DNA from 4 places in the Nocardia yamanashiensis genome. Region 1 is predicted to be linked to each of the others. Evidence: riboswitches for the same ligand, from Rfam matches in the RefSeq annotation. Region 1 holds a riboswitch; each other region holds the start of a gene.

The links. A riboswitch is a leader RNA that binds a small molecule or an ion and turns the genes downstream of it on or off. The one in region 1 is predicted to bind S-adenosylmethionine.
Region 2: another riboswitch for S-adenosylmethionine. It lies ahead of LTV02_RS29455 (aminotransferase class V-fold PLP-dependent enzyme); the one in region 1 lies ahead of LTV02_RS26280 (bifunctional o-acetylhomoserine/o-acetylserine sulfhydrylase).
Region 3: another riboswitch for S-adenosylmethionine. It lies ahead of LTV02_RS33345 (rhodanese-like domain-containing protein); the one in region 1 lies ahead of LTV02_RS26280 (bifunctional o-acetylhomoserine/o-acetylserine sulfhydrylase).
Region 4: another riboswitch for S-adenosylmethionine. It lies ahead of LTV02_RS25245 (ABC transporter substrate-binding protein); the one in region 1 lies ahead of LTV02_RS26280 (bifunctional o-acetylhomoserine/o-acetylserine sulfhydrylase).

What each region holds. Positions count from the first base shown of each region.
Region 1 is NZ_CP089226.1:5,582,806-5,590,171, reverse strand. It holds gene LTV02_RS26310 (error-prone DNA polymerase) at 1-183, shown strand, start outside; gene LTV02_RS26305 (DUF167 domain-containing protein) at 225-455, shown strand; gene LTV02_RS26300 (tRNA (cytidine(34)-2'-O)-methyltransferase) at 460-924, opposite strand; gene LTV02_RS26295 (DUF3017 domain-containing protein) at 1,063-1,308, shown strand; gene LTV02_RS26290 (hypothetical protein) at 1,404-1,565, opposite strand; gene metX (homoserine O-acetyltransferase MetX) at 1,723-2,886, opposite strand; gene LTV02_RS26280 (bifunctional o-acetylhomoserine/o-acetylserine sulfhydrylase) at 2,883-4,208, opposite strand; SAM riboswitch class IV at 4,306-4,416, opposite strand; gene LTV02_RS26275 (TetR/AcrR family transcriptional regulator) at 4,429-5,130, opposite strand; gene LTV02_RS26270 (MFS transporter) at 5,266-6,762, shown strand; gene LTV02_RS26265 (hypothetical protein) at 6,920-7,366, shown strand, end outside.
Region 2 is NZ_CP089226.1:6,365,151-6,372,516, reverse strand. It holds gene LTV02_RS29470 (TetR/AcrR family transcriptional regulator) at 2-649, shown strand; gene LTV02_RS29465 (DUF2752 domain-containing protein) at 655-1,101, shown strand; gene LTV02_RS29460 (hypothetical protein) at 1,119-1,307, shown strand; gene LTV02_RS29455 (aminotransferase class V-fold PLP-dependent enzyme) at 1,354-2,667, opposite strand; SAM riboswitch class IV at 2,720-2,833, opposite strand; gene LTV02_RS29450 (biliverdin-producing heme oxygenase) at 3,018-3,686, shown strand; gene LTV02_RS29445 (LysE family translocator) at 3,833-4,456, shown strand; gene LTV02_RS29440 (flavin reductase family protein) at 4,458-5,006, opposite strand; gene LTV02_RS29435 (YbaK/EbsC family protein) at 5,063-5,536, opposite strand; gene LTV02_RS29430 (2-oxo-4-hydroxy-4-carboxy-5-ureidoimidazoline decarboxylase) at 5,577-5,897, opposite strand; gene LTV02_RS29425 (crotonase/enoyl-CoA hydratase family protein) at 6,099-6,920, shown strand; gene LTV02_RS29420 (MDR family MFS transporter) at 7,023-7,366, shown strand, end outside.
Region 3 is NZ_CP089226.1:7,240,642-7,248,007, reverse strand. It holds gene LTV02_RS33365 (HAD-IIA family hydrolase) at 1-141, shown strand, start outside; gene LTV02_RS33360 (MarR family winged helix-turn-helix transcriptional regulator) at 234-689, opposite strand; gene LTV02_RS33355 (type 1 glutamine amidotransferase family protein) at 686-1,324, opposite strand; gene LTV02_RS33350 (O-succinylhomoserine sulfhydrylase) at 1,425-2,639, opposite strand; gene LTV02_RS33345 (rhodanese-like domain-containing protein) at 2,666-3,088, opposite strand; SAM riboswitch class IV at 3,103-3,219, opposite strand; gene LTV02_RS33340 (Rv0361 family membrane protein) at 3,283-3,720, opposite strand; gene LTV02_RS33335 (FAD-dependent oxidoreductase) at 3,996-5,396, shown strand; gene LTV02_RS33330 (amidohydrolase family protein) at 5,478-6,368, shown strand; gene LTV02_RS33325 (DUF456 domain-containing protein) at 6,365-6,847, opposite strand; gene LTV02_RS33320 (CaiB/BaiF CoA transferase family protein) at 6,984-7,366, shown strand, end outside.
Region 4 is NZ_CP089226.1:5,362,204-5,369,569, reverse strand. It holds gene fusA (elongation factor G) at 1-611, shown strand, start outside; gene LTV02_RS25255 (GNAT family N-acetyltransferase) at 847-1,674, opposite strand; gene LTV02_RS25250 (HAD family hydrolase) at 1,761-2,399, shown strand; SAM riboswitch class IV at 2,545-2,661, shown strand; gene LTV02_RS25245 (ABC transporter substrate-binding protein) at 2,700-3,854, shown strand; gene LTV02_RS25240 (ABC transporter permease) at 3,855-5,690, shown strand; gene LTV02_RS25235 (ABC transporter ATP-binding protein) at 5,671-6,675, shown strand; gene LTV02_RS25230 (ABC transporter ATP-binding protein) at 6,668-7,366, shown strand, end outside.

The DNA of each region.
Region 1 (7,366 bases):
GGCATGGTCAATGTGGTGTGCTCCGTGGGACTCTGGGCCCGCTACCGCCGCCTCGCCCAATCCGCCCCCGCCCTGCTGGTCCGCGGCCGCGTGCAGAAAGCCGAAGGCGCGGTCACCATCGTCGCCGACCACCTGCAGCGCATGGATCTGCGCATCGAGGCCCGCTCCCGCGACTTCCGCTGACCCCGCGCGACAATGACTCGTCCACCGCAGAAGGGAGCCCCGTGCCCACCGTCATCCGGGCCACCATCAAACCCAACAGCAAGAAGGGCCCCCTCGTCGAAACCCTCGAGGACGGCACCCTGCAGCTCTACGTCCGCGCCCCCGCCACCGAAGGCAAGGCCAACAAGGCCGCCATCGACCTGCTGGCCGCCCACCTCGGCGTCCCCAAATCCACCGTAATCCTCACCGCCGGAGCCACTTCCCGCTTCAAACGCTTCGAGATCGCCGACTGAGTGGCTACACCGCGCCCGGGAACCCCTGCTGCCGCCAGGCTTCGTAGACGGCGACGGCGGCGGCATTGGACAGGTTCATGGAGCGGCGGCCGGGGAGCATGGGGATGCGCACGCGGTCGGTGACGCGAGGGTCGGTAAGCACCTCTTCGGGGAGGCCGGTCGGTTCGGGTCCGAACAACAGCACATCGTTCTCGCGATATGCCACGTCGGTGCTGCGGGTGGTGGCGCTCGCGGCGAAGGCGAACACCCGCTCCGGCTTGATGGAATCCCATGCGGCGGCCAGGTTCTCGTGCACGGTGACCACCGCCAGATCGTGATAGTCCAGCCCGGCGCGGCGAAGCTTCGGCTCGGACAGGTCGAAACCGAGCGGTTCGATCAGGTGCAGCTGACAACCGGTACCGGCGGCCAGGCGAATGGCATTGCCGGTATTCGGTGGGATGCGCGGCTCGAAGAACACCAGATGGAACACGGGCTACAGCATCTCAGAAGGCCGGGGCGGGCGGTGCGGTGGCCGGGTGATGGCTAGACTCGCCCCGTGAGCCCAGCCCATGCCGCCCCCGCGAGCCGGAGCAGCCGATTCGGTGAGTTCGTGCGCGACAATCTGCCGATGCTGTTGATCGCAGCGGTGATGGTGGTGGCCGTGGTGTTCCTGGCCTGGGATCGCTGGCGGCGCGGGACGTTCTTCTTCGGCGGCGCGACCCTGCTGGCGGCGGCGCTGCGGATGGTGTTGCCGACCGAGCGGGTGGGGCTGCTGGCGGTGCGCAGCAAGCCGTTCGATGTGATCTGGCTGACCGTGCTGGGCAGTGCCATCATCGCGCTGGCCGCGACGATCAGCAGCCTCGGCGTCACCTAGCGCACGGCGGGACGTGGTGGTGGGCGGCGCACCGGGCGACCCACCACGGGGGTTATCGGATTCGGGGGGCTAGCGGATCTCGGATATCGGGTGCGTCAGACTCGCGCCATCCGGCGTCCTAACTCGCGGCGAAGCACTTCCTGCGCGGGTAGGCGGTTCAGCACCCGCAATATCGCCGGGCGTAGTTCACGTTGCTCGTCGTCGGAGAGCAGGTCGACGAGGTCGCGGAGATCCATGTCATCGAATGCTGCTGGCATGTCTGACACATTACGGCGGCGCGGCGCGGTACGCGCAAATTCCGGGCCGCTGGTTACGGAGGCGTCATCTGGGTGAAACCGGCAGCGGCTCAGGACAATTCGGATGAAACAGGCACGACACCTGGGACGCGCCGGTCAATCCGCTCAAAGGGTGCGATCAGGCGCGCTCGGCCCGGGCCGCGCGCGCCAGATCCATGGTCTCGGTCATCAGCTTGCCGATCGCTTCGGTCTCGGTCAGGAACCCGTCGTGCCCGTCGCGCGAGCGGACGATCTCCAGCCCCTTGCAACCGGGCAGCAGATCGGCCAGCTCCTGCTGGGTCCGCAGCGGATACAACCGGTCCGAATCCACGCCGCCGATCACGCACGGCACCGGCGTGGCCGCCAGCGCCGCCTCGACGCCACCGCGCCCGCGGCCCACGTCGTGCCGGTTCATGGCCTCGGTGAGCAGCACGTAGGTGGCCGGATCGAAACGCGACTTGAGCTTGTCGGCCTGGTACTCCAGGTAGCTCTGCACCGCGTAACGCCCACCCTCCCAAGGGTTCTCGTCCCCCTGAGCGTGATTCTCGAAGCGATGGTCCAGCTCGAACTCGGTGCGGTAGGTCAGGTGCGCGATGCGCCGCGCGATCCCCATCCCGGTCATGGGCGTGCGCCCGGTGCCGTGATAGTTCCCGCCCTGCCAGTCCGGATCGGCCTGGATGGCGGCGATCTGGGTGGTCTGGGTGCCGATCTGATCGGCGGTGGCGCGCGCCCCGACGGCGAGCACCAGCGCGGAACCGACCCGGTCGGGATGGCCGACCATCCACTCCAGTACCCGCATCCCGCCCATGGACCCGCCGACGACGGCGGCCAGGTGATCGATGCCGAGCAGGTCGAAAAGCTGGACCTCGGCGGTCACCTGGTCCCGGATGGAGATCTCGGGAAACCGTGCGCCCCAGGGCTTGCCGTCCGCGGCCAGCGAGGCCGGCCCGGTGCTGCCCTTGCAGCCGCCCAGCACATTGGTGGCGATGACACACCATTCCCGGGTGTCGATGGCCGCACCCGGTCCGACGATGCCGTCCCACCAGCCGGGCTGGGCGTGATGCACGTCCACGCCGCCCACCACATGCGAGTCGCCGGTCAGCGCATGCTCGACCAGCACCACATTGTCCGCGTTCGCCGACAGTTCGCCCCACCGCTGCACGGCCAGGCTCACCTCGGGAATGACGGCGCCGTTCTCCAGCGCCACCTCCCCGATGTGAATGCTGCCGAGCGTCCCGTCCGGCGGCGGGAGCAGGAGCTCGGCCGCCGGACGGGAGGTGCTGGATTCGATGCTCACGGTCAAGACGCTGCCGCCGTCAGACCGGCGCGCAGATCCGCCAGGATGTCGTCGATGCCCTCGATACCCACGGCCAACCGCACCAGACCAGGGGTGACGCCGGAAGCGAGCTGCTCTTCGGGGGTCAGCTGGGAATGGGTGGTGGAGGCCGGGTGGATGACGAGCGAACGCACATCACCGATGTTAGCGACATGGCTGTGCAGCACCAGCGCGTCCACGAACTTCTTGCCCGCGTCCACGCCGCCGGCCAGTTCGAACGACACGATGGCGCCGACACCCTTGGGTGCCAGTTGTTTGCCGCGCTCGAACCACGGGGAGCTGGGCAGGCCCGCGTAGTAGACCTTCTCGACGCCGGCCTGCTGGGTCAGAAACTCCGCCACCGCTCGGGCATTGGCGACATGCCGCTCGACACGCAGGCTCAAGGTCTCGATGCCCTGGGCGATCAGGAAGGCGTTGAACGGCGACACGGCCGCGCCGAGATCGCGCAGCAGTTGCACGCGGGCCTTGAGCGCGAAGGCGGGCGCGCCGAGATCGGCGAACACCACGCCGTGATAGCTCGGATCGGCGACGGTGAAGCCGGGGTACCGCGACACGCCGTCGGCGTCCTTGACCGTCCAGTCGAAGTTGCCGCCGTCCACGATCACGCCCGCGACCGCCGCGCCGTGGCCGCCCAGGTACTTGGTGGCCGAGTGCACGACGATGTCCGCGCCTTGGGCGAGCGGCTGGATCAGGTACGGGGTGGCGACGGTGTTGTCCACGATGAGCGGCAGGCCCGCGGCGTGCGCGACGCCCGCGATGCCCGGGATATCCAGGATGGAGCTGGACGGGTTGGCGACCGTCTCACCGTAGAAAGCCTTGGTGTTCGGCCGGATCGCCGCCTGCCACTGGGCCAGATCGTCGGGGTCCTCGACGAAGCTGACCTCGATGCCGAGCTTGGGCAGCGAGTAGTGCAGCAGGTTGTAGGTGCCGCCGTACAGGTGCGGGCTGGCGACGATGTGATCGCCGGCCTGGGCCAGGTTCAGGATCGCGTAGGTCTCCGCCGCCTGCCCGGAGGCCAGCAATAGCGCCGCTACGCCGCCTTCGAGGGCCGCGATGCGCTGTTCCACCGCGTCCTGGGTGGGATTCATGATGCGGGTGTAGATATTGCCCGGCTCGGCGAGACCGAAGAGCGCGGCGGCGTGGTCGGTGTCGCGGAAAGCGTACGAAGTGGTCTGGTAGATGGGCAGGGCGCGCGCGCCGGTGGCCGGATCGGGGGCCTGACCGGCGTGGATCTGCTTGGTCTCGAAGGACCAGGCGGCAGGGTCGATGGGCGCGGTCGAGTCACTCATGTGCTGCTCCAAAAAAACAAGGTCGCCGAATGGCGGAATTCTGACGTTATCGGGAGGCGAATAGGCTTCGACAACAACACATTTCGGTAGACCTCCTACAGTGCGCTTGCGCTCGGCCGTCGAGCGCCCGGTCTTCACCCGGAGCACCCCACCGCAGCTGGAGGGTTGCCGATCAGCGAGCCGGGGCTTGGCGCTGATGCTCTTGACCTGTTGCGAGATTCTAACGGGATGCGGCGGCGGTCTCCGAAGTGGGGCTGGCCACAGTCGGAGTCGCGCAGACCCGGACGAATTCGTCGTAGGCGGCTTGCACATTATCGGCCAGCTGACGGGCGGAACCGGCCGTGGTGCAGTCCGGGAACTCGGAATCGGCGTCGAATTCGCACTCCATGCCCACGCGCACGATGCTGTGCCAGGTCGCCGCGATCATTCGCACCGGTGCGGCGTCGGGGGTGGTCCGCAGCCGTTCGGCGAGCACCTCGGCCATGGCCCGGGTCTTGGTGTCGGCGGCTTCCAGGCTCTGGGCGCGCACGGCCACATTGTCGCGGGTGACGCGCTGCATTTGCTGGAACCAGCGGAACGGCACCGGATTGTCGCCGCCCAGGATCTGCTCGACCACCAGCAGGAAGGCGTCGAGCAGGGCTTGCAGCTCGTTGCCGGTGACCGGCTGGGCGCGCAATTGTTCCGCGAGTGCCTGGCCCCAGTCCTCGATCGGGGCGATGACGATGTCTTCCTTGCTCGCGAAGTACCGGTTCACGGTGCGGGGCGAGACGTCGGCTTCGGCGGCGATCTGCTCGACGGTGGTGGCGTCGAAACCCTGTGTGTCGCACAGGTTCAGCGCCACGTCGATGATCCGGGTTCGGGTCTGCTGCTTCTTGCGTTCGCGCAGGCCCGGGCGCGCGGTCAGCGTTGACGAGTCGAACATGGGCCCATTTTAGACCGATCCCGGGCGATGGTGTCTTCTTCCGACAAGTGTCGCACTCAGACATTTTTCTCTTGACGACAAATGTCGGCTGGTGCCACGATGGTCGCAGCTGTTCGAAACCCTGAGGAGAGGCTCATGTCCGCTGGGACGGCAACACTCGAGACCGGCGAAAACGTCGGCGGGACAACAGATTCCAGACGCTGGTGGGCCTTGGCGGTGATCGCCATGGCGCAGCTCATGGTGGTGCTGGACGCCACCATCGTCACCATCGCACTGCCGTTCGCGCAGCAGGACCTGCACATCAGCGACGGCGACAAACAGTGGGTGCTCACCGCCTACACGCTCATTTTCGGCGGTCTGCTGCTGCTCGGCGGCCGGCTCGCCGACTACCTCGGCCGCCGCCGCATCCTGATGATCGGCCTGATCGGTTTCGCCGGGGCGTCGGCGCTGGCCGGGCTGGCGCAGAACGCCGGGCAATTGTTCGCGGGCCGCGGTCTACAGGGCGCGTTCGGCGCACTGCTCGCGCCCGCCGCACTGTCGCTGGTGTCCATCACCTTCACCGAAGCCAAGGAACGCGCCCGGGCCTTCGGCGTTTTCGCGGGTGTGTCGGCGGGTGGCGCGGCCATCGGCCTGATCGCGGGCGGGGCGCTCACCGAATACGCCAACTGGCGCTGGAGCCTGCTGGTCAACGCGCCCATCGCGCTGCTCGCCCTGGCCGGGGCCTTCGCCTTCGTGATCAAGGACGTGCCCGCGCCGCGCACCGGCGGCTACGACCTGCCCGGCGCGGTCACCGGCACGCTCGGCCTCATCTCGATCGTCTACGGCTTCAGCCGCGCCGCCTCGGACGGCTGGGGCGCGGCCAGCACCCTGGCCCTGCTCATCGCCGGCTCCGCGCTGCTGGTGGCGTTCGTGGTGATCGAGGCGCGCACCGCCGATCCGCTACTGCCGCTGCGCATTCCGGGTGAGATCAATCGCGGCGGTTCGTTCCTGGTGGCGCTGCTGGTGCCCATCGCCATGTTCGCCATGTTCCTGAATCTCAGCTTCTACCTGCAGATGACGCTCGGGTACTCGGCGTTGAAGGCGGGCGTGGCGTTCCTGCCGTTCCCCGCGGGCATCGTGGTGTCGGCCGGTATCGCCAGCACCCTGCTGCCGCGCATCGGCCCGCGCCCGATCATGCTCGCCGGTGCGGTGCTCGGCACCGCGGGCCTGATCTACCTGGCGCAGCTCGAATTCGGGGACGGTTACGCGGCCAGCCTGCTGCCCGCCATGATCCTCATCGCCCTCGGCATGGGCGGGTTGTTCGTGGCCATGCAGGCTACCGCACTGCATCAGGTGGAGGAGAAGGATTCCGGCGTCGCCAGCGCCCTGCTCAACGCGGCCCAGCAGGTGGGCGGATCCATCGGCACGGCACTGCTGACCACTCTCTCGGTGCAGGCGGCCGAACGCTACGCCCGCAACCACCCGACCATCGACAATGTGGTCGCCCGGGCCGCCATCCACAGCTACGACGTGGCCTTCTACATCGGCGCGGGCTTCTTCCTGGCCTGCATCCCGATCATCGCCTTCATGATCCGGGACAAGCCGGAGAACCTCCTGGAAGGACCCGAACACCAGGTGCACGTGGCGGTTTGACCCACCGCTCCGGGCCCGCCGCGCACCTCGCGGCGGGCCCGGACCCGTACTCCCGCTCGGTCGGCGCGCCGGATTCCGTACCGCCGCCGGGCAATCCGGCCGCCCGCCGCAAGTCGGCCGCAAGTCGCGGTGAATACCGCACACCGATCCTGTGCCCATGACGATGACGACGGCCCCCACCGTGGCCGACCGAGACCTCCGGCCGCGCGCCGCCGCACTGATCGCCGGCGGCGTGCTGTTCGCGATCGGCAACGGCCTGCACCCGCTGGAACACTCCGAAACCGCCGAACACGCCCCGACCTGGGTCGCCGCCCACCTGACCTTCAGCGCCGGCGCCGTCCTCATGGCCGTCGGCCTGCCTCTCGTGACGGCCGCCTGGCGGTTCGCCGGAAAACACTCGTCCCCAACGGCTTCCGAAACGTTCGGCGTCGAGCAGCATGGACCGCACGCCGACTCGCCCGTCGGTATGCGTGCGCACACGGGAGTGCTTCCGGCCCCGGCGGACGTGCGGCCGGCTTCGGATCGTCCTGGAACCGGCTGGGTGGCAAGGGTGTCCACGCTCGCGGGCGCCCTGCTCTATGTCGGCCTGACCCTGGCCATTCCG
Region 2 (7,366 bases), 780 kb from region 1:
TGTGGCAGGGACAGACGCGCGGGAGCGGATCATCGCCGCCGCGGAACGCTTGATCGCCGAGCGCGGGCAGGGGGTGCCGCTGCGGGATATCGCCGCGGCCGCGGAACAGCGGAACAATTCGGCGATCCAATATCACTTCGGCTCCCGGGACGGGCTCATCGAAGCCGTGGTCGAACGCCGGCTCGCCACCCTGGAAGTGCGCCGGCTGGAACTGCTTGCCGAACAGGCGGGTTCGGGGCGGCCGCCGGGCGTGCACGGACTGCTGGAAGCGCTGGTCATTCCCATGTTCGAGCTCGGGGAGCGGCACGGGGCGCATCACTACGCGCGTTTCCTGGAGCAGATACACACCCACCCGATCGTCACCGACGCCGGGAATCTGGAAGGCGCGGACCGCACTTCGGTCCGGGTGATCATGCAGGGCCTGGACCGCGAGCTGGCCGCATTGCCGATGCGATTGCGGGTGCGCCGGTTGCGTGCCCTCACCACAATGCTTTTCGCACTGCTCGCCGATCACGAACGCGCCGTGGAGGCGGGCAAGGTCCGCGCCGGGGATGTGGATGCCTGGGGAGAAATCATCGATATGCTCGCGGGCTCGCTGACCGCGCCGGTCATCGGCCTGGCCGTGGATCGGGCGCGCGGCTACCGTTGATGTTCGTGGACACCGCCTCGACCGAGCTCGATTCCCGGCCCCGCCCGCGCTGGGTGAGCATGGGCCTGCCCGTTGTCGCCGGGGCGGGGGCGGCGGGGGTGCTGGCACTGCTGCATTTCCGGGATCCGCATTCGGAAGGGTCCTACGGGGTGTGCCCGTTCTACACGCTGACCGGTTTCTGGTGCCCGGGGTGCGGGGGGCTGCGTGGCCTGCACAATCTCACCGACGGACGGATCCTCGACGCCGTCCAGAGCAATATCTTCGTGTTGCCGCTGCTGCTCGGATTCCTGGCCTACTGGGTGAATTGGCTGGTCGTGGGCTGGCGCGGCGGGGGCGTTCCGGCGCTGCCGCGGATTCTGCCGCGCAACGCCGTCTGGGCGGCGGCGGGCTTTCTCCTTATCTATACGGTTTTCCGAAATACCCCGTGGGGCAGCTGGCTAGCTCCCGTGTAATCGGTAATGCTCTGGATATGACCGATTCCCTCAAGGAACGTGTACGTGCCAAGCTGCTGCGCCAGTTGAACGAGGACGGTGCGCCGGATCCCGATCAGGATGATCCGCGCCAGATCTCCGTACAGGACGACCTCGAAACTCTGGACAGCGTGGCGGACGGCGACCCCCTGATCGAGGAACTCGCCGCCCGCTACCTCGTGCCGTAGAGGTGGGTTTCAGGGGTGAAACCCTGAAACCCCAAGGCGTGGCGGTTCAGATCGCGCAGGGCGCGGCGCCGTCGGTGCCGCCGCCGAAGGGGCGGGTTTCCGGGACCGGGTTCCAATGTCCTTCGGTGCGCGCGTAATTCCACTTCGGACCGGATTCGACCAGCGTGGCCACGGCATCGACGAGCCGGTCCACATCGGCGGCGGTGGTGCCTAGGCCGATGCTGGCGCGCAGGGCGGCATCGACGCCGAGGCGGGCGAGCAGCGGATGGGCGCAGAAGCGGCCGTCGCGCACGCCGATGCCGTGCTCGGCGGACAGATAGGCCGCGACCTGGGCGGGTTCGTAGCCGTCGACGGTGAAGGCGACGATGCCGACCGCATCGCTGCTGTCCCGCCAGATACGCAGGAAGTTCACGCCCGGAACGGTTTTCAGGCCGTAGCGCAGGCGGTGGGTGAGGTACTGCTCGTGCTCGACGGCGGTCGTCTCGTCGATGGCGGCCAGCGCGTCGCACGCGGCGGCGAGGGCGGCCACGCCGAGCACATTGGGCGAACCGGCTTCGTGGCGCTGCGGGGCGGGCGCCCATTCGACGCTGTCGGTGGTGACGGAGCGGACCGCGCCGCCGCCGGCCAGGTAGGGCTCGGCCGCGTCGAGCCAGTCACGGCGGCCGACCAGCACGCCGGCCCCGAACGGCGCGTACGCCTTGTGGCCGGAGAAGACCAGGTAGTCGACGCCGGAGGTCTGCAGGTCGATGCGGCGGTGCGGGGCCAGCTGGGCGGCATCGACCAGGATGCGGGTGCCGCACTGGTGCGCGATCCAGGCCAGCCGCTCGATGGGCAGCAGTTCGCCGGTCACATTGGAAGCGCCGGTAATGGCAAGCAGCGCAGCCGGCTTCGAACACAGTTCGGCGACCAGCCGCTGCACCGTCTCCTCGATGGTGTCCGCGACCGGCACCACCCGGCGGCCGTGCCGCTCCCAGGGCAGGAAGTTGGCGTGGTGCTCCACGTCCAGCACCACGGTGTCGCCGGGCACGCAGCCAGCCAGCAGGTTGAGCGAATCGGTGGTGTTGCGGGTGAAGACCACGACCTGGTCGTCGGCGGCGTGCACGAAACGGGCGACCGCGCCGCGGGCGGCTTCGTAGCAGTCGGTGGAGACGCGGGAGGCGTAGCCGGCGCCGCGGTGCACGCTGGCGTAGTACGGCAGCAGTTCCGCGATCCGGTCGGTGACCTGCTGCAGGGCGGGGGCGCTGGCGGCGTAGTCGAAGTTGGCGTAGGTGGTGGTTCCGCCCTGGACGAGGGGGACCTGGAGGTCGCGACCGGAAACGGTGGCGAGCGGGGCACAGGCCTGGTCGGCGAAAGCAGTCATCACGAAATCCCGTCGGGTAATGGGACGCGCGATCGGAAAACAGGCGATCGAGAGTCCGCGCTTGCCGTGCCCGGTCGGGCTACGGCCCGGTCGTCACCTGGAGCACCCCACCGCGGAGGAGGGTTGCCGACCAGCTAGCCAGGGCTTGACGCTGGTACTCATGACCTGATTGGAGAGGCTGGCAGATGGCTCGGGTGGTTGTCAACCCCGCCGCGAAAATCATCCGAAAGTTGGAGTGGGAGGGTGCCGAAGTTCGAATCGCGAGATCGTTGCTGAGGCGTACAGTCGGAGGCGAAGTTAGGGTGGCCTAAAGAGTGCGGCCCGGTAGTTGATCACGAGGGAGCTCGACCATGACCAGCACGGTAGACGCCGCCACGCCGTTCTCGACGCTCATCCGCACCGCGACCGAGCAGCAGCACAACGAGGCCGAGCACTCCACCTTCATGCGCGATCTGCTCACCGGACAGCTCGGGGTGCAGGCCTTCTACCGCTACACCGGGCAGCTCTGGTTCGTCTACGAGGCGCTCGAAAAGCATTCCGCCGCACTGGCTTCCGACCCCGTCGCGGGGCCGTTCGTGCGTCCCGAACTGAATCGCCTGGCCGCGCTGGAAGCCGATCTGGACTACCTGGGCGGCGCGAACTGGCGTGAGGAGCTGGCGCCGCTGCCGTCCACCGCCGCCTATGCGGCCCGCATCGAGGAATGCGCGGGCGAATGGCCGGCCGGGTACGTGGTGCACCACTACACCCGCTACCTGGGGGATCTGTCGGGTGGCCAGGTTATTCGCGGTACCGCCGAGAAGCTGTGGGACCTGCCCAAGAAGGGCGATGGGGTGCGGTTCTACGTGTTCGAGGGCATCTCGAATCCGGCCGCGTTCAAGCGGGAATACCGCGAGGCCCTCGATGCCATGCCGATCGCGGGCGCCGAGGTGGAACGGGTGCTGGACGAGGCGCGACTGGCCTTCACCATGAACACCAACCTGTTCCAAGAGCTCGGCGCGGAATTCAGCACGCGGAACTGAATCTCTGACGTCCGAGGGCCGTCGACCCTTTTCATCAGGGGGTCGGCGGCCTTTCGCATGGTCCGGGCCGGTGAAACGCCGGGGCGGGTCGCGCGAAGCCGGGAATGGGCTTGCGCTCATGGGCGGTGGCGAGTTGCCATGGAGGAGTGAGTCTTCCGCTGCTGCTCAGTTTCGTCGGCCTGTGCGTCCTGCTCGCCCTGACGCCGGGGCCGGATACCTTTCTGGTCCTGCGGTTTTCGATGGCGGGGCGACGTCAGGCGGTGGCGGCGGCGCTCGGATCGGCACTGGGCGGGATCGTCTGGGCGGTGGTGGTCGCAGCCGGGGTGGCGGCGCTGCTGGAGCAGTCCGCGACGGCCTATCGCACGCTCAAGGTGATCGGCGGAATCTACCTGGTGTACCTGGGCGTTCGGGCCCTGCTATCGCGGCGGCGCGGGCCGGGCGAGGAGGGCGAGACGTCCGCGCCGGAAACGGATTCCCGGGTTCGCTCCGCATTCGCTGCGGGATTGCTGTCGTGTGTGCTCAATCCGAAGGTCGGGTTGTTCTACCTGGCGGTGCTGCCGCAGTTCCTCACCCACGTGACTTTCGCGAACACGCTCACCCTGGGTGCCATCGAATCCACTGTCGCCGCAATCGAAATGGTGCTGCTGGCCGTCGCGGCCTCGCGGGCGGTGGCGCTGTTGCGGCGGCCCCGGGTGCGGCAGCGGCTGGAACAGGCTAGTGCGGCCGTACTGGCGGCGCTGGGTATCGGGACGGCCGCGTCGGCGGCGTGAGTCAGTCGGCGATCTCGGCGCGGTGGTAGGCCCCGTTGTAGTACACGAGGGGACCCGCGGCGGGGGTGTCCTGGGTGTGGTCGTAGACCCGGGTCACCAGTCCGATGATGAGGTCGTGATCGCCGAGTTCGATGCGCTGGTAGACGGTGGCGCGGACCCAGATCGGCGTGCCGTGCAGGATCGGCTCGCCCGATTCCAGGGTGTTCCAGAGCGACCGGTCGGTGAAACGATCCTCGGCGGCGCGGCTGAACCGCTGCGCCAGATGCTTCTGGTGCTCGCCCAGGAAATGCACCACCACGGAGTCGCTGGCACGCAGGGCGGCGATGCTCGACGAGGTGTGGGCGATATTGAAGGAGATCAGGGGTGGTTCGGCCGAGAGCGAGGCGAACGAGGTGGCAGTGAAACCGACCGGACCGTTCTCGGACTTCAGCGTCACGATGGTGACACCCGCCGGATAGTGCCGCATGGCCGCCCGATACTGCTGCGCGGTGATGCCGCTCAGATCATCGGGCACCTGTAGCTCGGACCCGGGCGCCGGAGAATCGCTCACGCCTCGAACCTACGCGCAACCCCGGCCGCTTATTCCCCGGCTGTAAGAAATCTCGCTCAATCCACGTCGATGGCCAGGCCCGCCGTGATCCGCACCAGCTCCCCGAACGTGGTGCGGAACAGCGTGGTGGGATGACCGCCGGCCGCCCACAGCTCCGGGTGCCGGGCGAGCGCGTTGTCGATGAAGGTGGGCAGATTGGTGGGATGCCCGAGCGGGGCCACCCCGCCGATCGGCTGCCCGGTCACCTCGCGCACCATGGCGGCGGGCGCGCGAGTCAGGGTGCCCTCCAGGCGTTTTCCGGTGTTCTCCAGATGCACCTGGTGCGCGCCGGAGACCAGCAGCAGCACCGGATCCTCGTCCAGCATGAACACCAGGGATTTGGTGATGGCTCCGACGTCCACGCCCAGCGCCTCCGCCGCCTCGGCCGCGGTGTGGGTGGGCGTGGGCTGAGTGACGATCACCCCGTGATGGCCGCGCTGGATCAAGGTGTCGGAAACCCTTGTCGCGACGGGTGGCAGGGACCTGCGCATGGCAACCAGGGTAGAGCGATTGCGGTGAATGTGCGGGGGATCAGTAATCGGGGTAGCCGTCCTCGGGGCCCAGCATTTGCAGGATTCGCGCTCTGGTGATGCGAATCATCTCCGCGACCGAGCGGTCCGAAACCTGTTCGTGGACACAGGAATCGAAGACTCTTTCCAGATCGGTCGGGGAGAGGGCGTGCAGTTCGGCTTCGGCGGCGGTGTGGAGTGCGTCGTAGCCCGGATAGGGGCGGCCGTCTGCCAGTTTCGCTGCCCAGGTGACATTGCAGCAGCATTCGTACAGGGCGTGGATGGCCTTCTGGCGGGAGAGATTGTTGAAGCGGTCGAGGCCGACTCCATGATGCATCAACATCGAGACCTCACACACTCGGGTGTAGCTCGTGGGACCTCATAATCGTGCGTCCGCAACCATGCGTAAAACAGTGCGTCCCAGCAGAATTAGCACAGCTTTAACACCGCCCAGCAAACCTCTCGGTCTCTAGCCGCCCGGTCCGCGTGGACCGGGCGGCGCGGGGGGATGGGAGGGCTCCGGCAGGCCCGATACGCTGGACCGATGACCGATTGGAAGGCTTTCGAGGTAGAAAGCAAGGACCACGTCGCCCAGGTGACCTTGACCGGCCCCGGCAAAGGCAATGCCATGGGCCCGGACTTCTGGCGCGAGCTGCCGCTCATCTTCCGCGAACTCGATGCCGACCCGGAGGTCCGGGCCATCGTGCTGACCGGCTCGGGCAAGCATTTCTCGTACGGGCTGGACCTGCCGGCCATGAGCCCGCTGTTCGGGCCGCTGCTGGCGGACAAGGCGCTCGCCGGGCCGCGCACCGACTTCCTCAAGCACGTGCGCGAGATGCAGGACTCGGTGACGGCGGTCGCGGACTGCCGCAAGCCGGTCATCGCGGCCATTTCCGGCTGGTGCATCGGCGGCGGGCTGGATCTGATCGCGGCCGTGGACGTGCGGCTGGCCAGCGCGGACGCCAAGTTCAGCCTGCGCGAGGCCAAGGTGGCGATCGTGGCGGATATCGGGTCGCTGCACCGGCTGCCGGGGATCATCGGCGAAGGGCATGTGCGCGAGCTCGCCCTCACCGGCAAGGACATCGACGCGGTGCGGGGCGAGAAGATCGGCCTGGTCAACGAGGTGTTCGAGGATCAGGAAGCGGTGCTGAACGCGGCGCACGAGATGGCCCGCGAGATCGCCGCCAACCCGCCGCTGGTGGTGCAGGGCATCAAGGACGTGCTGGATCAGCCGAACCGCGGCAAGGTCGCCGACGGCCTGCGCTACGTGTCGGCCTGGAACGCCGCGTTCCTGCCGTCGGAAGACCTCACCGAGGCCATTACCGCGGTCTTCGAGAAGCGCCCGCCGCGCTTCCAGGGGAAGTAACAACTCCCAGGGGCTTCGCCCCCGGCCCCCCGGGGATGTGCGAAAAGGACTGTGCACCTCCGGTTCCCCGGCCTATCGTTGGTCGGGGGCTGGAGGTTGTTCATGGCTACATCCGAAGTGCGCGAGTCGACCGGCGAAGGCGACTTCACCCACCGGCAGATTCTGGTGATTCTCAGCGGGCTGCTGCTCGGCATCCTGCTGGCGGCGCTCGATCAGACCATCGTCTCCACGGCGATCCGCACCATCGCCGACGATCTCGACGGGTACGCGCTGCAGGCCTGGGCCACCACCGCCTATCTGATCACCGCCACGCTGGCGACGCCGCTGTACGGCAAACTCTCGGATATGTACGGGCGCAAGCCTTTCTATCTCGCCGCCATTTCCATATTCCTGGCCGGTTCGCTGCTCTGCACTTTCGCGCAGAACATGTACGAACTGGCCATTTT
Region 3 (7,366 bases), 1.7 Mb from region 1:
GGGATGCGGACGGTGCTGGTGACCACCGGCATCTCCAGCCGCGCCACCATGGAGCAGTACCCGTACCGGCCGACCCTCATCCTCGACTCCGTCGCGGAACTGGTGGGGCACACCAGGGATCCGCTCTCCCTGCTGGGCTGATACCTCGTCATCCCGGCGTGCTTTCAGCCGGGATCCACTACCCCGGCGAACCATGTGGATTCCGGCTGAGAACATGCCGGAATGACGGGGGGTTAGTCGATTTCGGGTAGGCCGACTGCGTCGAGCGCGGCGGAGAGGCGGGTGAGGGCGGCGGCGATGTCGCGCATGGCATCGACGCCGAGCTCGGCCGCCAGCCGTTTCGCGTAGGCGGCGTGCTGGGGGTTGATGCGCTCCACCGCCGCGCGGCCCTCCGGGGTGACCGCCACCAGCTTGGCGCGCTTGTGCGCGGGGTTGGGGCGGTATTCGGCGAAACCCTTGTCCACCAGCAGATCCGCCACCCGCTGCACGCTCTGGCGGGTGATGCCCATCTCCCGGGCGATGCCCGCGACCGGCAGCGGCTCGCGCAGTACCGCGCCGAGCACCATCCACCAGGCCACGGTGATACCGGCCGGGCGGGCCAATTCCTCTGCGATGGCGAGGAATTGGCCGTTCAGCTTGAACGTGGTGACCGCCGAGGTGGCGAAGAGTTGCTGCTCGGCCGGCCTCATCCGGCGACCGCCGCGCGGCTCTCCTCGTACTCGGCGAGGGCGAAGAAACCGGCCGGATCGTTGTCCTTGTACAGCCTGATCCAGGCTTCGAGGACCTGCGACTCGTAGATGTTCAGCTTCGCGAAGATCGCGGCGGCGAAATCGACCGGGGCGACGCCGCTTCCGGTGATCAGCGCGCCGTCGGCGACGGCCGGTTGGTGGACGAAGTTCGCACCGCCCGAATAACCGCTGTAGGCAAGGTATTCCGCGGCATTGCTGGTGTGCTTGCGGTCGTCCAGCAGGCCCGCGGCGGCCAGGCCGAAGGTGGCTCCGCAGATCGCGGCGACCGGGACGCCGGCGGCGAGGAATTCGGCGGCCTTGTCCGAGAAGTCTTTCAGCGCACCGGTTTCCCAGGTGTCGGAGCCCGGCAGGATCAGCAGCGCGCTGTCGGCGGGCGAGAGGTCCGCGAGCGCGAGATCCGGGACGACGCGCAAGCCGCCCATGGAGGTGACCGGTTCGGTCGTCGGGCCGACGGTCTTGACCTGCCAGGTCCCCGGCTCGCGATGCCACAGGCCGCGATTGAGGTGCGCGGTCGCGTGGCCGGTCTCCCAGTCGGAGAAGGTGTCGTAAACGGCGAGGTGCACTGTCTTGGTCATGACAGCATCCTGTCATGTTTGACAGCATGCTGTCAATGACTGAGGCCGAAGAAAGCCGGGACCGTCACGAGGACGGTCCCGGCTTCCGGAGTTCGATGGATCAGCCCAGCGCGCGATCCAGATCGCCGATCAGGTCCTCGACGTCCTCGAGGCCGATCGAGATACGCAGCACCCCGTCGGTCAGGCCGATGGCCGCCCGCCCCTCCGGCCCCATGGCGCGGTGCGTCGTGGTGGCGGGGTGCGTGATCAGGGTCTTGGCATCGCCGAGGTTGTTGGAGATGTCGATGATGCGCAGACCGTTGAGCACCTCGAAAGCCCGCTTCTTGCCCTCGGATTCGGGGGCCTTCAGCTCGAAGGTGATCACCGTGCCGCCGCCGGACATCTGCCGCGTGGCCAGCTCGTACTGCGGGTGCGACTTCAGGAACGGGTACTTCACCCACGCCACGGCCGGATGCTGCTCCAGGAATTCCGCGATGCGCAGCGCCGAATCGACGGACTGGCGCAACCGCAGCGGCATGGTCTCCAGGCCCTTGAGCAGCGTCCAGGCATTGAACGGGCTCAATGCCGGGCCGGTGTGCCGCATGAGGTTCTTGACCGGGCCGTCGATGTACTCCTGCGAGCCCAGGATGGCGCCGCCGAGCACACGGCCCTGGCCGTCGATGTGCTTGGTGCCGGAGTAGACCAGCACGTCCGCGCCGAGGTCGAAGCCCTTCTGCAGCAGCGGGGTGGCGAAGACGTTGTCCAGCACCACCTTCGCGCCGGCGGCATGCGAAAGATCCGCCACCGCACGCACATCCACCAGGGTCTGCATCGGATTGGAGGGGGTTTCGAAGAACACGGCCTGGGTGGGCACCGACAGCGCCTGCTCCCACTGGTTCAGATCCTCGCCGTCGACGAAGACGGTCTCCACGCCCCAGCGCGGCAGGATCTCGTTGGCCACCACGAAGCAGGAGCCGAAAAGCGAACGGGCGGCGACCAATCGGTCACCCGCGCCGAGCAGCGCGCCCAGCGCGGTGAAGACCGCGGACATGCCGGAGGCGGTCGCGAAGGCCGCTTCCGCGCCGTCGATCAGGCGCAGCCGCTCCTCGAACATGGCGACCGTGGGATTGCCGTAGCGCGAGTACACGAAGTGCTCGATATCGCCGGTGAACGACGCCTCGGCCGCTTCGGCGCTCTCGTAGACGAATCCGGAATTCAGGAACAGCGCTTCCGAGGTCTCCTCGAAACCCGAGCGCCGGGTGCCGCCGCGCACGCTGATCGTGGCGGGGCCGACGCCCTCGGGAAGCGGACGGTCGAACGAACCACCGGTGATCATGACTGTCTCCTATCGACCCGGACCGGTTACGACTGCCGCCAGGGCAGGCCGTCGGCACGCCAGCCGACGACGCCGCGATGGCCCTGCGCGTCCAGTGCGCCTTCGAAACCTTCGATCACATTGAACGACGGCTCGAAGCCGACGGCGGTGGCGGCGGTGGCCGCGCCGATGGAGCGCTGACCGGACCGGCAGATGAAGATGACCGGGGCGTCGGAGTCCGCGCCGCGCTCGGCCAGCACGCCCTTGAGCTGATCCACGAAGCGCGGATTGGGCGTACCGGTGACGTCCACCCACTCGATCAGCGCGGTCGGGCGGCCGATGCCGCTGGTGTCGGGCACGCCGACGAAACGCCATTCGGCTTCGGTGCGCACGTCGACTAGCACCGCATCCGGATTGTCACGCAACAGTTCCCACGCTTGCTTCGGCGTGATGTCACCCGCGTAGCTCACTTCAACCTCCTGTGAATCCGCACTTGCCGCATCGTTTTTCCGATGCACAGCCAGGTCGTCACCCGGAGCACCCCACCGCGGAGGAGGGTTGCCGACCAGCCAGCCGGGGCTTGGCGCTGGTACTCATGACCTGGGAGAAGAGTGCCGGGTACCGGGCCCGGCTGTCAAACTGTTCGCCGATCTCCGGAACCGTGTCACGAATCGCACACCAACCAGGCCGAACCCTGCTTGCTGAAGTGCCAGGTGGTAGTGGATTCCCGGTCACCGGCCCGCCAGGTGACCAGGGCGGTCGCCTTCTCGCCTTCGACCCGCGGGTCGACCAGCTTCACGTACGCGTACTTGCCGCCCTGTTCACCGGGCTTGCCCGCGAGCGGGGACTTGGCCTCGTCGAAACCCGAACAGGCCGTTGACTTGTCGATGACGTCGGTGCCGCTGCGGGAGTCGGTGAAGGTGCGGGCGGCGATGGCCAATCGATCGGAATCTGTGACATTCTTCTCAGCCGGGGACACCAGCGCGGCGATCACGATGCCGAGGATGACGAGCACGATCACCACCGCCGCCACCAGGAACGGCAGCATGGTCCGGGTTTCGTCCTGATCGATCGGAACCGGCTGGTCATCGACGTCACTCATGGGTAGATCATGCCTGCCCGGCGCGGGCGGATCGAGCACGGCACCGGCCTGTCGGATCGGCGGGCATTCGTGTGGTTCACCGCACCCTCGCGGGTACGGGTCCTTACCACCGATAGAATCAGCGCAATTCCCCCGCCGAAGCGGGAATAGCAACACCACGCAGCAACGCTGCAGCGTCGGGAGTCCCCGGGACCCCCGAACCCGGTCGCAACTTAGCCTAAGCTAAGAAACAAAGACCAAGACCTGAAGTATCGAATCAAAGGGTGCGCGTAAGAATGACCGAACAGAGTGCAGCGACCCGCCCGCTCCGCATTGCGATCGTGGGCGCCGGCCCGGCCGGAATCTACGCCGCCGACGCGCTGATGAAATCCGATGCCGATGTGAGCATCGACCTGTACGAGCGGATGCCCGCCCCGTTCGGTCTCATCCGCTACGGCGTCGCCCCCGACCATCCGCGCATCAAGGGCATCATCACCGCCCTGCACAAGGTGCTCGACAAGGAGCAGGTGCGCCTGCTGGGCAATATCGACTACGGCGTCGACATCACCCTCGAGGACCTGCAGCGTTTCTACGACGCGGTCATCTTCTCCACCGGCGCCAATGCCGACCGGGCCCTGGAGGTTCCGGGCATCGATCTGGACGGTTCCTACGGCGCCGCGGACTTCGTGTCCTGGTACGACGGGCACCCGGACGTGCCGCGCACCTGGCCCCTGGACGCCGAGAAGGTCGCCGTGCTCGGCGTCGGCAACGTGGCCTTGGACGTGGCGCGCGTGCTGGCCAAGACCGGTGACGAGCTGCTGCCGACCGAGATCCCGCCGAACGTCTACGAAGGCCTGAAGGCCAACAAGGCCCTCGAGGTGCACGTGTTCGGCCGCCGCGGCCCGGCGCAGGCCAAGTTCACGCCCCTCGAGCTGCGCGAGCTCGACCACTCGCCGACCATCGAGGTCATCGTCGATCCCGAGGACATCGACTACGACGAGGGCTCCGAGGCCGCGCGCCGGCACTCCAAGCAGGTCGACATGATCTGCAATACCTTGGAGCAGTGGGCGATCCGCGATGTCGGCAACCGCCCGCACAAGCTGTTCCTGCACTTCTTCGAATCCCCGTCCGAGGTCCTGGGCGAGGACGGCAAGGTCGTGGGCCTGCGCACCGAGCGCACCCAGCTCGACGGCACCGGAAACTGCAAGGGCACCGGCGAATTCAAGGACTGGGACATCCAGGCCGTGTACCGCGCGGTGGGTTACCTGTCGCAGAACATCCCGGCGCTGCCGTTCGACGACCAGGCCGGGACCGTGCCCAACGAGGCCGGGCGCGTGCTGGTGAACGAGGACGCCGACGGCGCGGATCGCTACATGCCCGCTACCTACGTGACCGGCTGGATCAAGCGCGGTCCGGTCGGCCTCATCGGCCACACCAAGGGCGACGCCAACGAGACCATCGCCTGCCTGCTCGACGACGCCGCGAACTTCACCCCGGCCGCCGAGCCGGAGCTGGACGCGGTCACCACCTTCCTCGAGGGCAAGGGCATTCCGTTCACCACCTGGGCCGGCTGGTACCGCCTCGACGCGCACGAGCGCGCCCTCGGCGAGCCGGAAGGCCGCGAGCGGGTCAAGGTCGTCGAGCGCGAGGACATGCTGCGGGCGTCGGAACCGGACAAGGTGACCAACCCGTCCTGACCACACCAGCCTGACCAGGCTCGATCCACCAGGCGGACAAGGTCATCCACACTTGTCACCGTTCTGAGGCATGCTGATCAAGTGTTCGATGCCCATGTCCACATCATCGATCCGCGGTTCCCGCTGATCGAGAACGAGGGCTACCTGCCCGACCCGTACCCCATCCCGGCTTATCGCGACCGCATGCGGCGCTTCGATATCGACGGTGGGGCCGTGGTCAGCGGGTCTTTCCAGGGCACGGATCAGAGCTTTCTGCGGGCCGCCCTCGCCGAACTCGGCGAGGGCTGGGTCGGGGTGGCGAACCTGCACATCGACGCCACCGACGCCGAGATCATGGATCTGAATCGGGCCGGGGTGCGGGCGGTCCGGTTCAATCTCAAGCGCGGCGGCGGGGATATCGTCGGGCTGACCATGCTGGCACTGCGGGCCTACGAGCTGGCGGGCTGGCATGTGGAGCTGTACATCGACGGGTCCATGCTGGGGTCGCTGGAACCGGTCATCACCAAACTGCCGAAGCTGTCCATCGATCACATGGGGATGAGCGACGACTGCCTGCCGTATCTGCTGAATCTGGTGGATCGCGGGGCCAAGGTGAAGGCGTCCGGGTTCGGGCGGGTGTCGATGGATGTGGGCATGGCGCTGCGCAAGATTCACGCGGTGAACCCCGAAGCGCTCATGTTCGGCTCGGATCTGCCGGGGACGCGGGCGGGACGGCCGTTCCGCAATACCGATATCGATCTGATCGCCAATGCGGTGGGCGGGGATCTGCACCGGGTGCTGGAAGACAATGCCCGGCTGTTCTACGGACTGCCCGCCAAGGACCGCCGCACCGAGCCCGCGCCGGCGTTGCCGCTGTTCGGGCCGGAAGCGCCGACGCTGCGGCTGCATCGCTCGGAATTGCCGAAACCGCCTCCGCACGACACTCTTCCGCTGCCGATCATCGATCGCGGGCTGCGGCCGCCGATGCGCTAGACGACGATGGCGGCGGCCAGCCAGACTCCCGCTGCCAGCAGGGCTCCCAATAGCTCGATCAGCATCGACAGCCCGACGCCTTTGAGCGCGTGCACCGTCGACTGCCACGCCGCTTGCTGCTGCTGGATGCGCTGTAGTTCCGAAAGATAAACGCCCAGTACGAATCCCAGGAACAGGCCGACCACCGGGACCACGAAGAACCCGACGATGCCGAGCACCGCGCCGATGAACAGCGAGCGGTTCGGCACCCCGGCCTCCTTGAGCTTGCGCCCCGGCCACGTGTACTTGATCACCCCGCTGATCACCAGAAACGTTGTGCAGACCGCGAATACGGTCCAGGCCGCCGCTCCGCCGGTCATGATCGCCCACACCAGAATGGCGCCGGCGATCAGGATCACCCCCGGCAGGATCGGCACGATCACCCCGAGCAGGCCCACCAGAATCGCGAGGCCGACCAGCACCTCACCCGACGCACTCACGCCACAGCCCTCCACTCTCGCTACCGCACATTGTGGACCACCGCCCCGACACCCGCTGCGGGCGCGTTATTGTCATACCGTCAACACCGGTGTTGTGATCCGGTGCGCAGGATCGACGATGAACCGAGGCAGGGACGTGAGCACTCCATCCACCGCCAAGCAGGGCCCGCTCGCGGGCGTGCGGGTAGTTGAACTGGCCGGTATCGGCCCCGGTCCGCACGCGGCGCTGCTGCTCGCCGACCTGGGCGCGGACGTGGTCCGGGTACAGCGGCCCGGGCAGTTCCCCGGATTCATGGAGCGCCCGCAGTGGCGCGGCCGCACCATCGTCGAGGCGAATCTGAAGGATCCGGCCGATATCGAGCGGGTGCTCGGGCTGATCGAGAAGGCCGATGTGCTGATCGAGGGCTTCCGGCCCGGCGTCACCGAGCGTATGGGCCTGGGTCCCGAGCTTGCGCTGGAACGCAATCCGCGACTGGTGTACGGCCGCATGACCGGCTGGGGCCAGGACGGACCGCTGGC
Region 4 (7,366 bases), 220 kb from region 1:
AGCAGGACGGCGGTTCCGGACAGTGGGCGCACATCGTCCTCGACGTCCGGCCGCTGGGTGCATCTCGTGACAGCGATGCCGCTCCCGGCCTCGTCGAGCACGAGACAAGCGGTTTCCGCACGGCCGCCACCGGTTTCGAGTTTGCCTCCACCGTGGTGGGCGGCCGGGTGCCCGCCGAGTTCGTCCGTGCAGTCGAGCAGGGCTGCCGCGACGCACTCGCGACGGGTCCCCTGGCGGGCCACCCGGTGACCGGGCTGCACGTCACGCTGGTCGACGGCGCGACGCACAGCAAGGACTCCTCCGAGCTGGCCTTCCGCACCGCGGCCCGCCTCGGCCTCCGGGACGCCCTCCGCGCCAGTGCGATGGCAACGTTGGAACCGGTGGTGGAAATGACCGTCATGGTGCCGGAGGACTACGTCGGCGCCGTCCTGGGCGACCTGGCCGCCCGCCGCGCCCGCGTCTCCGGTTCGGTGACCCGAACCGGCGTCGTGGTGATCACGGCAGCCGTCCCCCTGGCCGAACTATTCGGCTACGCAACCCGTTTGCGCAGCCGAACCCAAGGCCGAGGCACCTTCACCACCCGCCCGCTCGGCTACGCCCCGGCGCAGTAACCACGGGACCAGTCGGTGGCGGCGTACCTGCTACGCCGCCACCGACTTCCGCCCCGATTCCTGCGCCCGAATACGGAATCTGCTGCCGCTCGGGCTCACCCCCCACCCAGTTCAATCTGCTCGCCTCGGCCGGACGGCTGGGACGGCAGGGGAACTGCCGACCCGGCAGCAGATCGCCGATATGACCGCTCGTCGTGGAGATCGTCTGCCGGGCCGGGGGTTCCGGCTGTGGGGGTCAGGATTTGACGAGGATCGCGCGTGGGTAGAGCAGGGAGAAGCCGCGGGCCTGGGCGTTCTGCTGGGATTTTGAGGCGGGCTGGGTGGTGATGGTGGCGATGTCGGAGCCGGCGGCGCGGGCGTCGGACAGGCGGGCGGCGAGCAGGGCGGTTTGGACGCCGTGGCGGCGATGTGCGGGAACTGTTGCCGCGCCGGTCAATTGGGCGATGCCTGCGGCGAGGCGCATGCTCGCGCCGCCGGCGGGGGCGTCGTTGCGGCGCGCGAGGTAGCGGGTCACGCCGGCGGCGGCGGTCAGGTCGCGCATGGCGGCGGCGATGATTTCGCGGGGGAATTCCTCGTGGGAGGCGATGCCCTGGGCGTCGGGGTGGGCGAAGCCGTCGGCGACCAGGGTGAGCCAGAGGTCGAATTCGGTGTCGTCGCTGGGGGAGACGACGACGCCGGGTGCGGGGGTGGGCAGGTCTACGCCGGTGAGTGCCAGGCCGAGGACGTTCTCGAATCCGAGCAGCCGATAGCCGCGGGCGGTCAGCAGGGCGCCGATCTCGGGGTCGGCGAGGTGGGAGAGCTCCACCTGGACGGGGGTGTCGCGCTTGGCGTACAGGGCTTCGATCTCGACCAGTTCGCGCGTGGTGGGCACCCCGTCGAAGCCGAGGCCCGCCACCTTGTTGAGCGGTGAACCGGGTTCGGCGTAGGCGGCCACGCCGCCCGCGAGGGGGATGGCGAAGCCCTGGCCGTCGGACCGGCGGGCGTGGGCGGCGGCCGCGCCCTTGGTGATCAGATCCGTTTCCACGCCCTCGATGCGTGCGCCCAGCTCCATCCCGCAGAACAGCGTGCCCTGATCAGTCATGGCCCGAGCCTAGTTCGCGGCCGAACCCTGCCGCCTCCGGTTTTCCCGCCGGTCCGTAGGGTCGAGCCGTGGCTGTTGATCATGCGACCGGTCGGGGCGATGGGCTCGTCGTCGGATTCGACCTGGATATGACCTTGATCGATTCCCGGCCGGGCATCGCCGCCGTCTGGGATGCGGTGGCCGCCGAAACCGGCGTGCCGATCGATTCCGCGCTCGCCGTGTCACGGCTCGGGCCGCCCTTGCAGATCGAGGCCGCGCACTGGTTCCCGGAAGATCAGGTGCCGGGCGTGGTCGCGCGCTATCGCGAGCTGTACCCCGGGCTGGCCATCACACCGAGCCGGGAACTGCCGGGCGTGGACGATGCGCTGGCGGCCGTGCACAAGGCGGGCGGCAAGGTCCTGGTGATCACCGCCAAGAACCAGCCGCAGGCGCAACTGCATGTGGATCACCTGGGGATGGATGTGGATGATCTCGTGGGCGGGGTGTGGGCGGAGGAGAAGGGCGAGGTGCTGCGCGCGCACGGCGCCCGCATCTACGTCGGCGATCACCTCGGAGATGTGCGCGGCGCGAAGGCCGCGGGCGCGATCGCGGTGGCGGTGACCACGGGACCGTATGCGGCGGAGGAACTCTCGGCCGAAGGCGCGGACGTGGTGCTGACCGACCTCACCGAGTTCCCGGCCTGGCTCGCCGGTCACCTCGACGCCTGACGCGCGAAACCGAATCTCCGCCCCCGGCGGCGCATTCGACGGCCCGCGCTCGCCCCCTGTTCCCGGGCGGGCGCGGATGGTCTTTGACTTCACGGTGATTCGAACACTGTCGAGGCCCGTGGCGCCTAATTACTCTCTGGCGCACGGTCACGAGTATCAGCATGTTCGAGCCCCGGCTCGCTGATCGGCAACCCTCGCGCGGCGGTGGGGTGCCCCGGGTGACGACCAGGCGGTGTCCGACCGGGCATCGCAAGCGCTTTCAGGCCCGGGCGTCGCGTGGGTGAGTCACAGAGGAACAAGATGAGCAAGCAGTGGTCCGGGTCGCGTCGGCTCCGGCTGGTGGTGGGTGTCGCGTCGGCGGCGTTGGTGGCGGGTCTGACGGGGGCGTGCTCCGACAGTTCTTCCGCGGACAAGGGGACGGTCTACTTCGGGGTGTCGGGGCCCAAGACGGGCGCCTCGGCGGAGTACGGGCGGCTCTGGCAGCAGGGCTTCGACCTGGCCTTGGACGAGATCAACGCGGCCGGCGGAATCGACGGCAAGAAGGTCGAATTGAAGTGGGAGGACTCGCAATCCGACCCGAAGCAGACGGTGCCGATCGCCACCAAGTTCGTGGGCGACAACTCCATCATCGCGGAGCTGGGCGACTTCTCCTCGCCGGCCTCCATCGCGGCGTCGCCGGTGTACAACCGGGGCAAGCTGGTGCAGTACGGGTTCACCAACTCCTCCACCGATTTCACCAAGGGCGGGGACTACTCGTGGAGCCCGTCGATCACCCTGGACGTGTTCCAGGAGCGCAACGCCCAGTGGGTGTCGGCCAAGGCCAAGAAGGTTTCCGTGGTCTACCTCGAAACCGACTGGGGTAAGCAGGCTTTCAAGTTCTTCGAGCAGTTCGCGAAGGAGAAGGGCGTCGAGATCGTGTACTCGTCGCCGATCCTGCCCGACTCGCAGGACTTCCGTCCGGTGCTGATCAAGGGCCGCGACGCCAACCCGGATGCGTTCGTGCACTTGGGCTATGGCCCGGACGGCGCGCTCGTGGTGAAGCAGCTGCGCGATGTCGGCTTCGGCGGGCAGTTCTTCGGCGGGCAGAACACCCCGCAGTTCATCTCGCTGGCGGGCACCGCGGCCGAGGGCGACATCGTCAACGGCGTGTTCTCGGCCTCGGACCCGAACCCGAAGATCCAGGCGTTCGTCGGCAAGTTCAAGGCCAAGTTCGGCACCGACCCGGGCGATTTCAACGTGTACGCCTATGACGCGCTCAATGTGCTGGTCAAGGCCGCCAAGCAGGGCGGGGCGACCCGCGAGGGCATTCTGAAGGGCCTGCGCGAGATCAAGGACTTCGACGGCATCGGCCTGGGCACGTTCGCCTTCGACCAGGGCACGCGTCGTCCCAGCGGCGTGAAGCCGATCGAGCTGGTGCTGAAGAACGGGCAGTTCGTGCCCACCGGGAACAAGTAGATGTTCGACACGCTCATCGCGGGTCTGGTCCACGGCAATGCGTACGCGCTCATTGCCGTGGGCATCACGCTGATCTTCGGGGTCAGCAATGTCATCAACTTCGCGCACGGCGCGATCTTCGCCTTCGGGTCGGTGTTCGGCTGGTGGCTGATCGCCGAGCACGGGCTGCCGCTGTGGGCGGCGCTGATCCTGGTGGTGGGGGCGACCGCGCTGGTCGGCGTCGCCATCGACGTGCTGGCGGTGCGGCCGCTGCGGCGCGCGCCCGCCATCGCGGCGCTGCTGGCGACGGTGGCGGTCGGGCTGATCATCGAGAACGTGGTGGCCATCGTGTTCGGGCCGGACACCCGGCCGTTCCCACAGGTGTTGTCCACCAATAACTTCCGGCTCGGCGGGGTGCGGTTCGGCACCTCCGACGTGGTCATGTTCGCCATCACCGTCACGGTGATGGCGGGGCTGTGGGCGTTCCTGCGCTACAGCCGGCACGGGCTGGCCATTCGGGCCACCGCGCAGGATCCGGACGCCGCCGCGCAGATGGGCATCGGGGTGGGGCGGGTGCAGTCGCTGGCCTTCGCCATCGCGTCCGGGCTGGGCGGGCTGGCGGGGATCTTCGTCGGGCTCTACAACTCGAATATCTCGCCGACCAGCGGCGGGGTGGTCGGGATGACCGGGTTCGTGGCGGCCACCATCGGCGGGCTCGGATCGATTCCGGGGGCCGTGGTGGGCGGTTTCGTGCTCGGGCTGGTGGAGGCGTTCGGCATCTACACCTTCGGGGACGGGTACCGGGACCTGATCACGTTCGGGCTGCTGGTGGTGTTCCTGGTGCTGCGGCCGGGCGGGCTGCTGGCGCGGCCGCCGGCCATCGAATCCGAACCGCTGACCGGGACGTTCCTGGGGGCCGGGCGGCAGCTGCGGGTGCGGTGGTGGCATGCGCTCATCGCGTTCGCCCTTGCGGGACTGGTGATTCCGGCGATCTCGAACGATTACGGCATCTCGGTGGGGACGCAGATCGTGGCGTACGCGATCATCGCGGTGTCCATGACGCTGGTCGCGGGGTCGGCGGGACAGCTGGCCATCGGGCAGGCGGGTCCGATCGCCATCGGGGCGTATACCTCTGCGGTGCTGACGGTTTCGCACGGCCGGTCGTTTCTGCCCGCGATCGTCATCGCGGGAATCGTCGCGGCCGTGGCGTCTTCGGTGCTGGCCGCGCCGCTGTGGCGGCTGGGCGGGCACTATGTCGCGATCGCCACCCTGGGCATCGGCATCGTGACGGTGGCGTTGATCCGCAATTGGGAGCCGGTGACGCGTGGCAGCTACGGCATCTTCGGGATTCCCGCGCCGTCGCTGTTCGGGTTCGAATTCACCACGCACAAACAGATTTTCCAGCTGGAGCTGGTGGTGCTGGCCATCGTGCTGGCGGTGATCGTGGGCGTGCAGCGGTCACGGCTGGGCACGGTCATAAAGTCGATCGGCGCGGACGAAGTGGCGGCGCGCTCGGCCGGTGTGCCGGTGCGCGACTACAAGGCGCTGGCCTTCGCCATCGCGGCGTTCTTCTCCGGGATCGGCGGGGCGCTGTTGGCGCACCAGTACTCCTACATCGATCCGACCGTGTTCAACCTGCCCATGTCGCTGCTGGTGGTGACGATCCTGGTGCTCGGCGGCACCTCGTCGCCGTACGGCGCGGTGCTCGGCGCGGCGGTGCTGATCGGCGCGCCCGAGGCACTCCGGCTGGCACCCGAATGGCGAATCGTGTTGTACGGCTTGGTCTTGCTGCTCGTGGTCCGCTTCCGGCCGCAGGGCATCCTGGTGAGGAGGGAACGTGTCCCCGTCAACGCCTGAACCCGTGCTGCAGGTGACCGGCCTGCGCCGCTCGTTCGGCGGCGTGCACGCCGTGGACGGCATCGACCTGACCGTCGCGCCCGGCGAGTTCGTCGCGATCATCGGGCCCAACGGCTCCGGCAAATCGACCACCATCAACCTCATCTCCGGCGTCCTGAAACCCGACGCCGGGGAAGTCCTGGTGCGCGGCAAGCGAATCCGCCCCGGCAAGCCCGAAGCCGCCGCGGCGGCCGGGCTGGCCCGGACCTTTCAGAACGGCCGTGTCTTCGGCAATATGACGGTTCGCGAGAACGTGGACGTCGGCTTGCAGACGACGCTCACCGCGTCTCGCCCACTGCGGTCGCTGGCGAATCTGCCGGTGCTGCGCTGGGTTTCGCTGCTCGCCGAACTGGCCGTGGCCCTGGTGCCGACGCCCGCCGCGCGGGCGGAACGCAAGGCGACCGCGGACCGTATCGACGCGCAACTGGCCCGCTTCGGCGAACGCCTCACCCCGCGCGCCGAAAACCCCGCCTACACCCTCTCCTACGCCAACCGCCGCCGCACCGAGATCGCCCGAGCCCTGGCTTTGGAGCCGGACCTGCTGCTCCTCGACGAGCCGGCCGCCGGCATGAACCAGACCGAAACCGCCGAAATCGGCAGGCAGCTGGCCGAACTGAAGGCCCAGGGCCAAACCGTCCTGCTGGTCGAACACAAGATGGACATCGTCCACGACCTCTCCGACCGCGTGCTGGTCCTGGACGAAGGCCGCGTCATCGCCGAAGGCAAACCGGACGAGGTCCTCGCCGACCCCCGCGTCATCGAGGCCTACCTCGGCCGCAGCCGGGTGACTCCGGCCGCTGAATCCGGAGTGGATGGTTCGGGCGAGCCCGAAGCCGGGCCGGAGACCGCGGTGAGCGTATCCGGCGAGGAAGACCGAGACGAAGCCGTCGGCGCGGGCCGGTCCGACGAGGTGCGCGGTGAAGGGAAGGTGACGGCGGATGCCTGAGACCGAGGGCGTGCCGCTGCTCGAGTTCGATCGGGTGGTGGTGCATTACGGGCCGTCGCGGGCGTTGAACGAAGTCTCGCTGAAGGTGTTTCCGGGGGAGATCGTTTCGCTGCTGGGCGGGAACGCGTCCGGGAAGTCGACGACTATGAAGACGGCGCTGGGGTTGTTGAAGCCGACCTCGGGGGCGGTGCGGATCGACGGGGTGGATGTCAGCAAGACTCCGCCGTCGGCGCGGATCGCGGCGGGGTTGGCTTCGGTGCCCGAGGCGCGGCGGGTGTTTCCGGCCATGACGGTGGAGGAGAACCTTTTCGTCGGCGGGTATATCCGGAAGGAGCGGCGGGCGGTGCTGGCTGCGCGGGCGGGGGAGATGTTCGATCATTTCCCGCGCTTGGCCGAGCGGCGGAAGCAGCGGGCGGGGACATTGTCCGGTGGGGAGCAGCAGATGCTGGCTTTCGCGCGGGCGTTGATGAGCAAGCCGCGGTTGATCTGCATGGACGAGCCGACCATGGGGTTGTCGCCGTTGTTCGTGGACCGGGTGCTCGATGAGATCGCGCGGCTGAACAAGGAACTCGGGCTGGCGATTCTGATCGTGGAGCAGCAGGCCGAACTGGCGCTGAGCATCGCGCACACGGCGAACGTGCTGCGGACCGGGGAGATCGTATTGCACGGTCCGGCAGCGGAATTGGTGGGC